Regions from separate parts of the Psychrobacter sp. CAM01 genome, predicted to be linked through region 3. Evidence: predicted binding sites of a transcription regulator. Region 3 holds the regulator's gene; each other region holds the start of a gene.

Evidence for each region. The regulator PhoB, encoded in region 3, activates phosphate uptake and scavenging genes when phosphate is short. The targets are predictions, from matches to a motif close to TGTCATNAANCTGTCATAA.
Region 1: the regulator PhoB is predicted to act here: its motif matches at 2,167-2,185, upstream of R0I52_RS05250 (porin).
Region 2: the regulator PhoB is predicted to act here: its motif matches at 1,824-1,842, upstream of pstS (phosphate ABC transporter substrate-binding protein PstS).

What each region holds. Positions count from the first base shown of each region.
Region 1 covers NZ_JAWJBL010000008.1:365,917-370,210, reverse strand. Annotated here, with positions in the region: gene R0I52_RS05255 (CTP synthase) at 1-781, opposite strand, end outside; gene R0I52_RS05250 (porin) at 969-2,030, opposite strand; gene R0I52_RS05245 (malate synthase G) at 2,651-4,294, opposite strand, start outside.
Region 2 covers NZ_JAWJBL010000005.1:291-4,584, reverse strand. Annotated here, with positions in the region: gene pstC (phosphate ABC transporter permease subunit PstC) at 1-375, opposite strand, end outside; gene pstS (phosphate ABC transporter substrate-binding protein PstS) at 585-1,751, opposite strand; TPP riboswitch at 2,023-2,139, shown strand; gene thiC (phosphomethylpyrimidine synthase ThiC) at 2,429-4,294, shown strand, end outside.
Region 3 covers NZ_JAWJBL010000011.1:8,663-12,956, forward strand. Annotated here, with positions in the region: gene asd (archaetidylserine decarboxylase) at 1-732, opposite strand, end outside; gene dtd (D-aminoacyl-tRNA deacylase) at 843-1,298, shown strand; gene phoB (phosphate regulon transcriptional regulator PhoB) at 1,486-2,190, shown strand; gene phoR (phosphate regulon sensor histidine kinase PhoR) at 2,357-3,436, shown strand; gene R0I52_RS07975 (M23 family metallopeptidase) at 3,541-4,161, opposite strand.

The DNA.
Region 1 (4,294 bases), on a different contig from region 3:
AGATTAGATCATCAAGATCTTGCTCATGTAGCGTGCGCGGGATTTGATAGATGCTTTGGGCATCTTCACACATGATGACTGCGCGCTCTTCGACATTGGTAAACAGCGCAATCTTGCGGCGGTTGTCTTGCGAGATATGGTGCTCAGAGCGGCAGATGAGAATATCTGGCTGCAGACCGATAGAGCGTAGCTCTTTGACTGAATGCTGGGTCGGCTTGGTTTTGGTTTCGCCGGCACTGGCAATATAAGGCACCAGCGTTAAATGCATGAGCATAGCGCGATTACGACCAAGCTCTACTTGCATCTGACGTACCGCTTCCATAAATGGCAGCGACTCAATGTCACCGACTGTACCGCCAATCTCGATAATGGCGATATCGTAGCCTTCGCCACTGGCAAGAATCTTACTTTTGATTTCATCAGTGATGTGCGGGATGACCTGTACGGTACCGCCCAGATACTCACCGCGGCGCTCTTTGTTTAGCACGTTTTGATAGATACGACCACTGGTAAAGTTGTTGCTCTTAGTCATCTTAGAATGGCGTAAGAAGCGCTCATAATAGCCCAAATCTAAATCCGTCTCTGCGCCATCTTCGGTGACAAACACCTCACCATGCTGAAATGGGCTCATCGTACCTGGATCGACGTTGATATACGGATCCATCTTGGTCATCGTGACAGTCACGCCACGCGCTTCTAAGACCGCAGCAAGAGAAGCGGCGGTGATACCTTTTCCTAGTGAGGACACTACCCCACCGGTCACAAATATAAACTTGGTCATAGTACTCTTTCGGTAATTGGTAAAGAAGGATTTTACTAAAAATACGCCATAAAATATAGGGCAAAAATGCAAACTGTCTGAAACTCTTGTTTTCTACCTCAGCGGTAGACTTTTGTCACAAATAATACATACAACAAAAAAACCCACCCCGAAGGATGAGTTTTTTATTTAGATTCTAATGGTTAGATTAGAATTTGTATTCGATACCACCACCGATACCAAAACCATCAAACTCGCTCTCAACTTTTACAAGAGGTGCAGTTACTGTAGCCTCTGAGCTTAAATAAGCACCATATAGGTGACCAGTCGTTGCCGCGTTAAACGCATATTTGCCGCCTACTACCGCACGGAAAGCTTCAGCATCGTCAGCACCACCAACGTTGTTTACGAAATCACCTTGAGCATAGGCAGTCCAAGGAGTCGCTGTCGCCATCTCACCACTGATAGTGAATGCATTTTCGTTGTCATCACTGTCAAAATCAGTGTTTTGATATAGAGCGCCTAGTGTCACTACTGGGCTGATAGCATAGTTACCACTGACACGAGCAACTTTAAAGTCGCCTGCTTGGATGTACGTAGCACCAACGTTCATTGGACCTGCTTCGTATTTACCACCAACACCAAACGCATCGCGGCCTAGTGTATCAGTATTGTTGTCTTCATCCATGGCGTACATCGCCATGAACTGCATGCCATTGATGTTAGGCGAGAAGTAGTTGAAAGTGTTGTTAGTACGCGGTGCGTCAAAGCTTGCAAGTACGACATCACCACCTAGTACGCCACCTTGAGTCACGTTAGCAAAGTTTACGTAGTCATCGATAGCTGATAGACGACCAGCAAGCAATGTACCGTACTGAGCGTTTTTCAAACCAAGATAAGTGTCACGTGAGTAAAACTGATCAGACTTCTCCATACGGCCACCGTCGGCATCTACAAAAGCATCACCAGCGTCAATATCGATACCGTACTCTAGTTGATAAACTAAGTCAGTGTTTGCAGTTAGTGCTTCAGAACCTTTTAAACCAATACGTGAAGCATTTGAGTTTAATTGGCTACGACCATCAGCGTCTACTGAAGTTTTAACAACACTATCAACGCTTCCATCAGTGTTATAAGTCGTTGTAGTTGTGTCATTGTCACCAGTGTTTACATCTAAAGTTAAGAAGCCTTTACCGTAGACAGTTGGAGCGGCATTGGCTGCAGAAACAGATAGAGCAGCAACGGCTGTAGCTAAAAGTAGTTTTTTCATGGGGTATCTCCACTTTACAATTGTAGTAATGAGCGAGCTATTATTAGCTGGTGCCCAATTGGTATCGTCACAAATCCTCAAAGATATAATGTGTAACTGGCTACCGAGATTAGTCAGAAACAAGTGTGGCGAAGTTTTATTACAGTAAGATGAAAAAACCATGACTTACATAACCAGCATCAAAAAAAGTAACTGCCATGTAAACGTTGGTCTTTATCCTTCTGCTGCGTAACATCCGTTACCAAACTCATACTTCGAGTACAAGCATAACAACTTTGACATAATTTGCAACATATTTTTTTGTACTTTTAACGCGATATCTGGCGCACTCCATATCTTTTATAGCGCTCAGACGTTGAAAAAAATAGCCATACAATGCGCTTAAATACCAATGGTTTATCGTAAGTTTTATGACAAACCACTCTATTATAGCCACTGTATTGTGTACAAAAATAAAACGCTACTTATTCACTGATAAGTAGCGCTTATAAGCGAAACAGCATTATCGCTATCTACTATCGACCTACTATCGACATCGGGTCAATATAGCCATGTAGCAATATATACATGCATCGACACAGCTTTTATGCCGATGCAATGAGACAGCAAAGCACACTGGCTTAGACGTTGGCTTTTAGATCCAAGCGTGCTTGGTGCAATAGTGGCTCAGTGTAGCCGCTTGGCTGCTCGCGTCCTTTAAAGACGAGGTCACAGGCGGCTTTAAAGGCATAAGACTGCTCAAAGTTGCTTGCCATAGGCTGATAGCTACTGTCGCCGGCGTTTTGTTCATCGACGATCTTCGCCATACGCTTCATGGTATCCATGACTTGCTGCTCACTGACCACACCGTGATGCAACCAGTTGGCGATATGCTGGCTTGAGATACGCAAAGTCGCACGGTCTTCCATTAGGCCCACATCGTTGATGTCAGGCACTTTTGAGCAACCGACGCCTTGGTTTACCCAGCGTACCACGTACCCTAAGATGCCCTGCGCGTTGTTGTCCAGCTCTTGCTGCTTCTCTTCCTCTGTCCAGTTGGTATCTTTGGCCAATGGAATGGTCAGGATATCGTCTAGGCTAGCACGCTCGCGCGATTTTAGGCTGTCTTGTACCTCGGCGACATTAACTTGATGATAATGCATGCTATGCAAGGTGGCGCCTGTCGGTGATGGTACCCAAGCGGTACTGGCACCAGATTTTGGATGCGCCGCCTTGGTCTCTAGCATCTCTTTCATCTCGTCAGGCTTGGCCCACATCCCTTTACCAATCTGCGCCACGCCCTGCAGGCCAGTTTCTAGACCGATATCGACGTTCCACTGCTCATAGGCGGGCTGCCATGCTTGCGACTTCATCTCGCCTTTGGGTACAAAGGCACCTGCGTTCATACTGGTATGCATCTCGTCGCCTGTACGATCCAAAAAGCCGGTATTAATAAAGATAACGCGCTCTTTGGCTTGGCGGATGGCTTCTTTTAGGTTTACCGTCATGCGGCGCTCTTCATCCATGATACCTATCTTGAGCGTATGGCGCTCTAGGCCAAGCAAGTCCTCTACCGCATTAAACAAATCATTGGCCATTTTGACTTCATCAGGGCCATGCATTTTTGGCTTGACGATATACATCGAGCCTTTGCGTGAGTTTGATAGCGCGTTTTTGCCTTTTAGATCATTTAGCGTCAATAGTGGCGTGATCAAACCATCCATCAGGCCTTCAAAGATTTGCTCTTGACCATTGCCCAAATCGACCAAAATCGCTGGGTTTTGCATCAAGTGACCGACGTTACGAATCAAGAGCAATGAGCGGCCTGGTAAGATCAGTGTGCCGCCCTCTGGTGTGGTGTACTCACGATCTGGGTTTTGCTTACGGGTACGGGTTTTACCACCTTTTTCAAACGTCTCTTGCAAATCGCCATTCATCAAACCGAGCCAGTTGCGATACACTTCGACTTTTTCTTCGGCATCGACCGCAGCGATTGAGTCTTCACAGTCTTGAATCGCGGTAATGGCGGACTCTAATAGTACGTCTTTGATGTTTGCTGGGTCATCTTTACCTACTGGATGGCTGGCATCGATTTGAATCTCTGCATGTAAGCCATTGTTTTTGAGCAAAATACCAGAAGGGCTATCTGCCTCGCCGACATAACCGACGAATTTTTCGGCGTCTTTTAGCTCAGTGCTGCTATCACCTAGCTTGACTTCCAGCTTGCCATCGACGACGCTAAAGCCTGTAACATCGGTATAGGAGCCTGAGGCTAGCGCAAAATG
Region 2 (4,294 bases), on a different contig from region 3:
GATGATAGAGGGAATACCAGCCAGCAGCTCAATGGCGATACCGAGAGGCTTTTTTAAGAAGTTTGGACACATCTCAGTCAAAAATATCGCAATACCAAAGCTGACTGGCACAGCGATTAAGATGGCAATAAAGGACGTCACCAGCGTGCCATAAATAGGCGCTAGTGCACCGTATTCATTGGCAACCGTATCCCAGTTATTACTGGTATAAAACCCAAGGCCAAATGCTTGAATGCTCGGCCAAGCGCCAATGATCAAAGAGAGCAAAATACCGCCCAAAGATAGCAGTACGAGAATGGCAAATGCCTTGGTGGCATTGACAAATAGTGCATCGTAACGTTTTTGTTTTGCCAGTTGCGACCTTAAATCATTCATAAGTGTCTCAGCATTAAATAATATTAAATCAAAATCTTGAAAAGACTCATCAGGTCTTATCACAGCAAACGAAACCTTAATAAAGGGTGCTATTAACGGTCATTAATAACGCTATTTTTAAGTTTGTTGTGATAAAACCTTTGAGACAACCACCGGAGAATAGGTGTCTCAAAGGGGCTTACAAGTACTGCTATACATATATAGAAAAACTACTGAGCCGGTGTGTAGACGGGTTGACCATCACGACCTTTGACTTCATTCCACTTGTCTTTAAACAGTGCCACTGCGGTATCAGAGAAAGGCACATAATCAAGCGCCATGGCACTATCATCACCTTCAGCATACGCCCAATCAAAGAAGTTCAGCACGCCAGCCACTTGCTTCGGGTTTTCTGGCTGCTTGTGTACCAAGATAAAGGTGGCAGCGGCGATGGGCCACGCTTGCTCGGTCTCAGAGTTGGTGATGACTTTATAAAAGCCTGCTTGCTGTGACCAATCGATATCACCTGCCGCAGCAAAGGTCTCAGCAGATGGCTGCACGAAGTTACCCGCCGCGTTTTTGAGGGCGGCATGCGCCATGTTGTTTTGCTTGGCATAGGCATACTCGACGTAGCCGATAGCGTTTTTCATGCGGTTGACGTAGCTTGATACGCCCTCGTTGCCTTTGCCGCCTGCCCCTGTGGCAGAGGTTGGCCATTTGATGGTTTTATCGACACCCACGCTGTCTTTCCAGTCAGTTGAAACCTTCGCCAAATAATCGGTAAAGTTAAAGGTTGTGCCTGAGCCATCTGAGCGAAACACGGTGGTAATGGCAGCATCTGGCAAGGTCAAATCTGGGTTCATGGCGGTGATAGCAGGGTCATTCCATTTGCTAATCTTACCCAGATAGATATCGGCTAGAGTTGCGCCGTCCAGCTTTAGCTCACCTGGCCCCACGCCATCGATATTGACAATCGGTACCACGCCGCCGATGACGGTTGGAAACTGAATAAGTCCTGCCGCATCCAGCTCTTCAGGGGTCATGGGGGCATCAGAAGCGCCAAAGTCAACGGTTTTTGCTTGGATTTGTTTGATGCCACCTGAGGAGCCGATAGACTGATAGTTGACCTGACCGCCAGTCGCGGCATTATAGTCATAGGACCATTTGGCATAGATAGGCTGCGGGAACGACGCGCCAGCACCAGTGATGTTCATGGCGATGTTTTCAGCTGATTTAAAATCGCTTGCTGGAGAAGATGTCGCTGTGCTGGTGGTTTCGGCCACTGTCGCCGCGCTGGTGTCACTCTGCGCTGCTGACTCTGCGGTGTCGGTGGATTTATTACAAGCGGTGAGTACTAAGGTGCAACTAACGGCGACTGCCAATAACGAATAACGCATGTAGGACTCCTAAAGTTTAACAACGATTGAAAAAAGCATGATTGGTGACATGTGTGACATCTTGACAAGTTTTTATGACAGTTTGATGACAACCGCCCAACTCTTTTATCTGCGTGACAAATAGGGTCAAATCAGTCGGCGCTTGAGGCTAACGCTATTAGCCTGCGTGTCATGACTCATGGCCTCGTGCGCACGTTGACTGACATACCGGTGGTCAAACACCAGTAGCCCTCATGGCAGAAGTTTGTTAGTATGAGACTGATTTACAACACTGACAGACTCGGGGTGCGGTGTATGAATGGCTGACTGCCTTTGTACATTCGCTGAGAGATCACCCGCCGAACCTGATGCGGTTAGTACCGACGCAGGGAAGTCTTCAGCACTTTATTATGTATGGCAAAAACGGGCAGAAATGCCTTGTTATCCTCATGACTGTTGGCCTAAATGCCCACTTTGTGGTGCTAAGCTTTATAGGGTTAAGTAGTGCCAAATAATGATGAGGGATACCAAGCGTCGCTTACAGGTTGATGACATCCTCCGCGAAGGCAGGTTTTCGCGATGATAGCTTTGACAGCCAGTGACGACGACGCAGCAAAAACTGCCTAGATGATAAGTGCTACCCCCGCAGCTTCTGGCGGTGTTGCTTTTATTCAAAAACCAACACGCTAGGACAGCATATGACAACCTCAACCTTACCTCCAAAGACCCAGAAAAACGCTTCTGACAAAAAAACCGACGCGTTAAAAACCCCTGCGCACCGTAGCGCCAAAGACACGCGCTTTGAAGAAGAAGCGCGCGACCTACACCGCATTCTCCCCGCCTCGCAAAAAGTCTATATCCAAGGCTCAAGACCTGATATTCAAGTGCCGATGCGCAAGATTACGCTGGACCCCACCCCCATCCAAGGCGTTGATGAGTCCGACTGGGAGCAAAACCCGCCGTTTTATGTCTACGACACCTCAGGCGTCTATACCGACCCTGATGCCCAAATTGACCTAACCCACGGCTTACCCAAACTGCGCGAGGGCTGGATAGCCGAGCGCGGTGATACAGAGCAACTAAGTGGTTTGTCCAGCTCATACGGGCAAGCGCGTGCGCGTGATATCACCACAGCCAATCTACGGTTTGCCCATATCGATAAGCCGCGCCGCGCCAAAAAAGTCAATGGTAAAGCAGGCAATGTCACCCAGATGCACTATGCGCGCCGCGGTATCATCACCCCTGAGATGGAATATATCGCCATTCGTGAGACGCAAAAGCAGCATGAACTGACCGATATGCGCCAACATGACGGCGAGAGCTTTGGTGCCAATACGCCAAAAATCATCACCCCTGAGTTTGTGCGTAGCGAGGTCGCGGCCGGTCGCGCCATCATCCCAAATAATATCAATCACCCTGAGTCTGAGCCGATGATTATCGGGCGTAATTTTTTGGTAAAGATTAACGCCAATATCGGTAATTCAGCACTTGGCTCGTCTATCGATGAAGAAGTGTCGAAGATGACATGGGCAACACGATGGGGCGCGGATACCATCATGGATTTGTCGACAGGCAATCATATCCACGAGACCCGTGAGTGGTTGATTCGTAACTCGCCTGTGCCCATCGGTACGGTACCAATTTATCAAGCATTAGAAAAAGTCGACGGCATCGCCGAAGACCTAACGTGGGAGATATTCCGCGATACATTGATCGAGCAAGCCGAACAAGGCGTTGATTACTTCACCATTCATGCAGGCGTGCTGCTGCGCTATGTACCACTGACGGCCAATCGCTTGACGGGTATCGTCTCGCGTGGCGGCTCTATCATGGCGCAGTGGTGCCTTGCCCATCATAAAGAGAGCTTTTTATACACGCATTTTGAAGAGATTTGCGAGATTATGAAGCAGTACGATGTGGCCTTTAGCTTAGGCGATGGTCTGCGTCCCGGCTGCTTACAAGATGCTAATGACGAAGCGCAGTTCGGTGAGCTGCGCACGCTTGGCGAGCTGACGAAAATCGCTTGGCAGCACGATGTGCAGGTAATGATCGAAGGTCCAGGGCACGTGGCGATGAACCGCATCAAAGAAAATATGGACTTGCAGCTAGAGACTTGCAGCGACGCGCCGTTTTATACTTTAGGGCCGCTGACCACTGATATCGCACCCGGTTATGACCATATCACCAGTGCTATTGGCGCGGCGATGATTGGCTGGTTTGGCACCGCCATGCTCTGTTATGTGACGCCAAAAGAACATTTAGGACTACCAAATAAAAAGGACGTAAAAGACGGTATCATCACCTATAAAATCGCCGCGCATGCCGCTGATCTGGCTAAGGGCCACCCAGGCGCGCAAGCTCGCGATAATGCCTTATCTAAGGCGCGTTTTGAGTTCCGCTGGGATGATCAGTTTAATCTGGCACTCGATCCTGATACCGCACGCGAATATCATGATGAAACGCTGCCAAAAGACGCGCACAAGTCGGCGCATTTTTGTTCAATGTGTGGCCCTAAATTTTGTTCGATGAAAATCACCCAAAACGTCCGTGAGTACGCCAAAGGG
Region 3 (4,294 bases):
TGCTGTTGAACCTAAATAAAAACGTCCAAGTTCATCGCCTTTTTCAAGCTCCATGTCGTGTTCGGCTTCTTGAATATCGTCGGTACGGCTGATTTTGCCAGTGGCGACTGTCTCGATACCAGCGACGATCATCGCGCCGACCATCACGACCGCAGCTTTGCCGTAGGCGGTATCAAACAGACACACCAAACGCTCATTTCGCGCAAACAAATCAGGTATGTTGGCAGCCGTGGTGTTGTTGACAGAAAACAGCGTGCCTGGCACATAGCGGGTTTTGATCAAGGTACCAGTAAACGGCATATGAACGCGGTGATAATTGCTGGGTGCCAGATAGACTGTGGCAAAACTGCCATCGGCAAAATAATGCCCGTCTTCGCTATCGGCCAGCAGTTGGCCGATATCATAGTAGCGCCCTTTGGCTTGCAAAAGCTTATGATCGTCAATCTGACCGAGCTGCGAGATGACGCCGTCAGCTGGGCTGACAATCCCCTGCGGCGTGGCGTCGATAGGGCGCGCGTCTGCTTTTAACTCGCGAGTAAAAAAGTCATTAAAGCTCTCATAAGCACCTAAGTTTTGGCGCTCATACTCATCCAAGCTGATATGATAGGCTTTTGCAAAGCTACGAATAAAGGTGCGCTTGACATAGGGGTGGCGACTGGCAGCCAAACGGCCAGCGACTTTACTGAGCTTTTGTTGCGGGACAAGCTGCTGCAAGGTGGTGAATACATTCATAATATGGCGACCAAAATAAAGGTGAGAGAGTAATAAATAGGCAAATAAATGATGATATTTTATCATGGACGGCCTAAGTTTGTATGAGCATAATTGGTAAGGGAGCATAAATGAAAGCATTGATACAGCGGGTACATAGTGCGAGCGTCAGCGTCGATGGGGATTGTGTCGGGCGTATCGAGCGTGGCGTACTGGCATATATCGGCTTGGGGCCTGAAGACGACCTACAAACGGCCAAGCGGATGATTGATAAAATTCTTGGCTATCGTATTTTTGAAAACGACGATGACCCTGCCAAATATGGCAAACTGGACAAAAATGTCCAGCAAGCCGGTGGTGGGCTGCTGCTAGTATCACAGTTCACCCTGATGGCGAAGACGGACAAAGGCCGGCGTCCTGATTTTGGCGGTGCCATGCCACCAGAGGCGGCGCGCGTGCTGTTTGCTCAGCTAGTCGACTATGCCAACAGTCAGCACCCTCAGGTAGCGACGGGTCAGTTTGGCGCAAACATGCAGGTTATGAGTATCAATGATGGGCCACTGAATTTTATATTAGACGTGAGCTAAAGCGTCAAATGTGAAGCATAACGGTGAGTACCGTCTGTTTGAGGGAAGTGGCTTGGCTTATAGCAGCCGCTTAAATGACAAATGTCATCAAACTGTCACAATTACCGCGTTTAATAGGCAAGCAGTGGCGAGCGATTATCGCCCTTTTTTATACGTCTGTTTTGTCCCTTATCACTGAGAATACCCTATGTATAATGAGCAAATTTTGATTGTTGAAGACGAACCTGCCATCCGCGAGATGGTCGTCATGACGCTAGAGATGGCCGGTTTTGATAGCTTGCAGGCAACGGACGTATCAGAGGCGCACCAACAAGTGGTCGACCATCGGCCAGCGCTGATTTTGCTAGATTGGATGCTGCCTGGGGACAAAAGCGGCATTGATTTTTGTCGTATACTCAAAAGTGATGAGCTACTCGCTGAGATACCCGTCATCATGCTGACAGCCAAAAGCGAAGAGGACAGCAAGGTGCACGGTCTGGATGCGGGCGCAGATGATTATATGACCAAGCCTTTTTCGACGCGCGAGCTGATCTCAAGGATCAAAGCCGTATTGCGCCGCAGCAATGCTTTGAGCGCCGACAAGACCATTGAGATAGGTAAGTTAAGCCTCGACCCCAAAAGTCAGCGAGTTATGGCGTCTGGGCAAATTATCGATGTCGGACCGACCGAATATCGATTGTTGGCGTTTTTTATGAGCCATCCTGAGCGTGCCTATACGCGCACCCAGCTGCTTGATCAAGTGTGGGGCGGCAATGTCTATATCGAAGACAGAACCATCGATGTGCATATCAAACGCCTACGCAAACTGCTGCGCCCTCATGACTGCGATAAGCTGATACAAACGGTGCGCGGTACTGGTTATCGCTTCTCAAGCTTTGTTGAGGCCAAATGATCGCGCTCATACTGCCAAAATAGCCGCCGCCATTCTGTTGCAGTCCAGCTATAACCATCATAATTATCAGTAAGTGTCACTTAGCAGATAAGGATAATCCTCATTATGATAACGAGAGAACAAGTAGGGCAAAAAAATAGGTCACGAAAAATGGATGAGTAACATAATGTCAAAGCAATGTACCGAACAAGATATCTCAGAGCCGATAGCGCTACAAAACACCACCGATCAATTAAAAAAAATAAGAAGTGCGCTGCGGGCGCTGCGCGATGCGGTGATTTTACTCAATGATAATGATGGTCTGGAGTGGTGGAATCAGGCCGCTGAAGATTTACTATTATTGCAGGCCGCAGATAAAGGCCGATGTATTTTTGACTTTATTGGCGCATCTGAGTTTCGTCAGTACTATCAAGCGCCGACGCTGGCTGACGAAGGTGTACATATAAAGTCATGGCGCGCGCCTGAGCGCTATTTAAAGTGTGAGCTGACCCCATTTGCCGACGAAAAGCTATTGATCATCTACGATGTGACGCGTCTGCATCATCTAGAGGAGATGCGCCGCGATTTTGTGGCCAACGTCTCGCATGAGCTGCGTACGCCGCTGACCGTGATGATGGGGTATTTAGAAAACTTTTCGGATCAGCCAGACATGCCGCCGCACTGGAAGCGCGGTTTTGAGCTGATGACCCAGCAGACAGCGCGCATGAATAGAATCGTCAATGATTTATTGCTGCTATCGCGTATCGAGATCGAAGAGACTCAGGAGCTGCATTATATCGATATGACCAAGCTGCTGACCCATATCTATGATGATGCACAGGCCTACAATCAAGAGTACGGTCATAGCATCCATCTACAGATAGACACCTATGATGGACTGTACGGCTCAGAGATGTATCTAACCAGCGCCTTATCCAATCTGGTGATCAATGCGATTAAATACACGCCAAAAGGTGGCGATATCACCGTCAGCTGGACCAAAACAGCAGAGGGTTGCCGTTTCGCTGTCGAGGACAATGGCATCGGTATTGCGCCGCAGCACATCGCCCGCCTGACAGAGCGTTTTTATCGTATCGACAAGGGTCGTAGCCGTGCCACAGGCGGCACAGGCTTAGGGCTGGCTATCGTCAAACATGTCTTATACCAGCATGAAGCCAACCTGCAAATCGAGTCGGTAGAAGGCGGCGGCTCGACATTTAGTGCGGTGTTTCCGCCAAATTACGTGCGCTCTGCTGCCATTAGCTGAGGTTTGATGGCTGTTAATATTTTAGGGCTATTAATATAATATTTGATGGCTATTAGCCAATGTCAGATGGATGCGCAAGCAATCGTTGAGCTTATCATGACAGGCTACCGAGCAGGCTCGGATTTTTGTAAAAGCGGGTAGGGATTGACCGCATTGCCTTGGATATAAACCCCATAATGCACGTGCGGCGGTGTGCCCTTGGCGTTGCCGCTGTCGCCGACATAGCCGATGACATCACCCGCATCGACCCAGTCATTGGGGGCGATATCGGCATAATCCTCTAAGTGTGCATAGTAGTGCCCAGCGCCACCAGGACCGACGATGACCACCACACGCCCGCCTAGGGTGTTTTCGCCGACCTTACTGACGATGCCTGCTGTCGTCGCTTGTATCGGTGTGCCCCGCGCGGCAAATATATCGATCCCTTCGTGTGTGCGGCCTTGACTGCGCGCGGCGCCCCACGTATCGCTTAGGTTTTGCTGAGGCAGTGGCGAGGGCAGGCTGTTTTCTGTTGGCAAATCTTGCTGCAATAAGCTGAGCTGTTGCCATTTGGCGACGACAAAGGATTGGGTTTGTTGGCTGATGCTGGGCCATAATCTGTCTAATACAAACAATAACATCAACAATACTGCTGCTTTGATCAGCAGCTTGAGCAGGCGGCGAAAAAACCTAGGCCGCGGTGGTTGGTTGGGCCTTGGTGGTGGCTTGTTGCCATCGGCGATCATAGCGATCCTTTGTCAGTATGGTCATAGATATTATAAGAGACCTGCGCTAGCAGGTTTGTATCGCAATGTTATATCTGCTTGTTATCTTTGGATTTTAGCCCCATAAACAACAAGGCAGTCTATGGGGTATCGT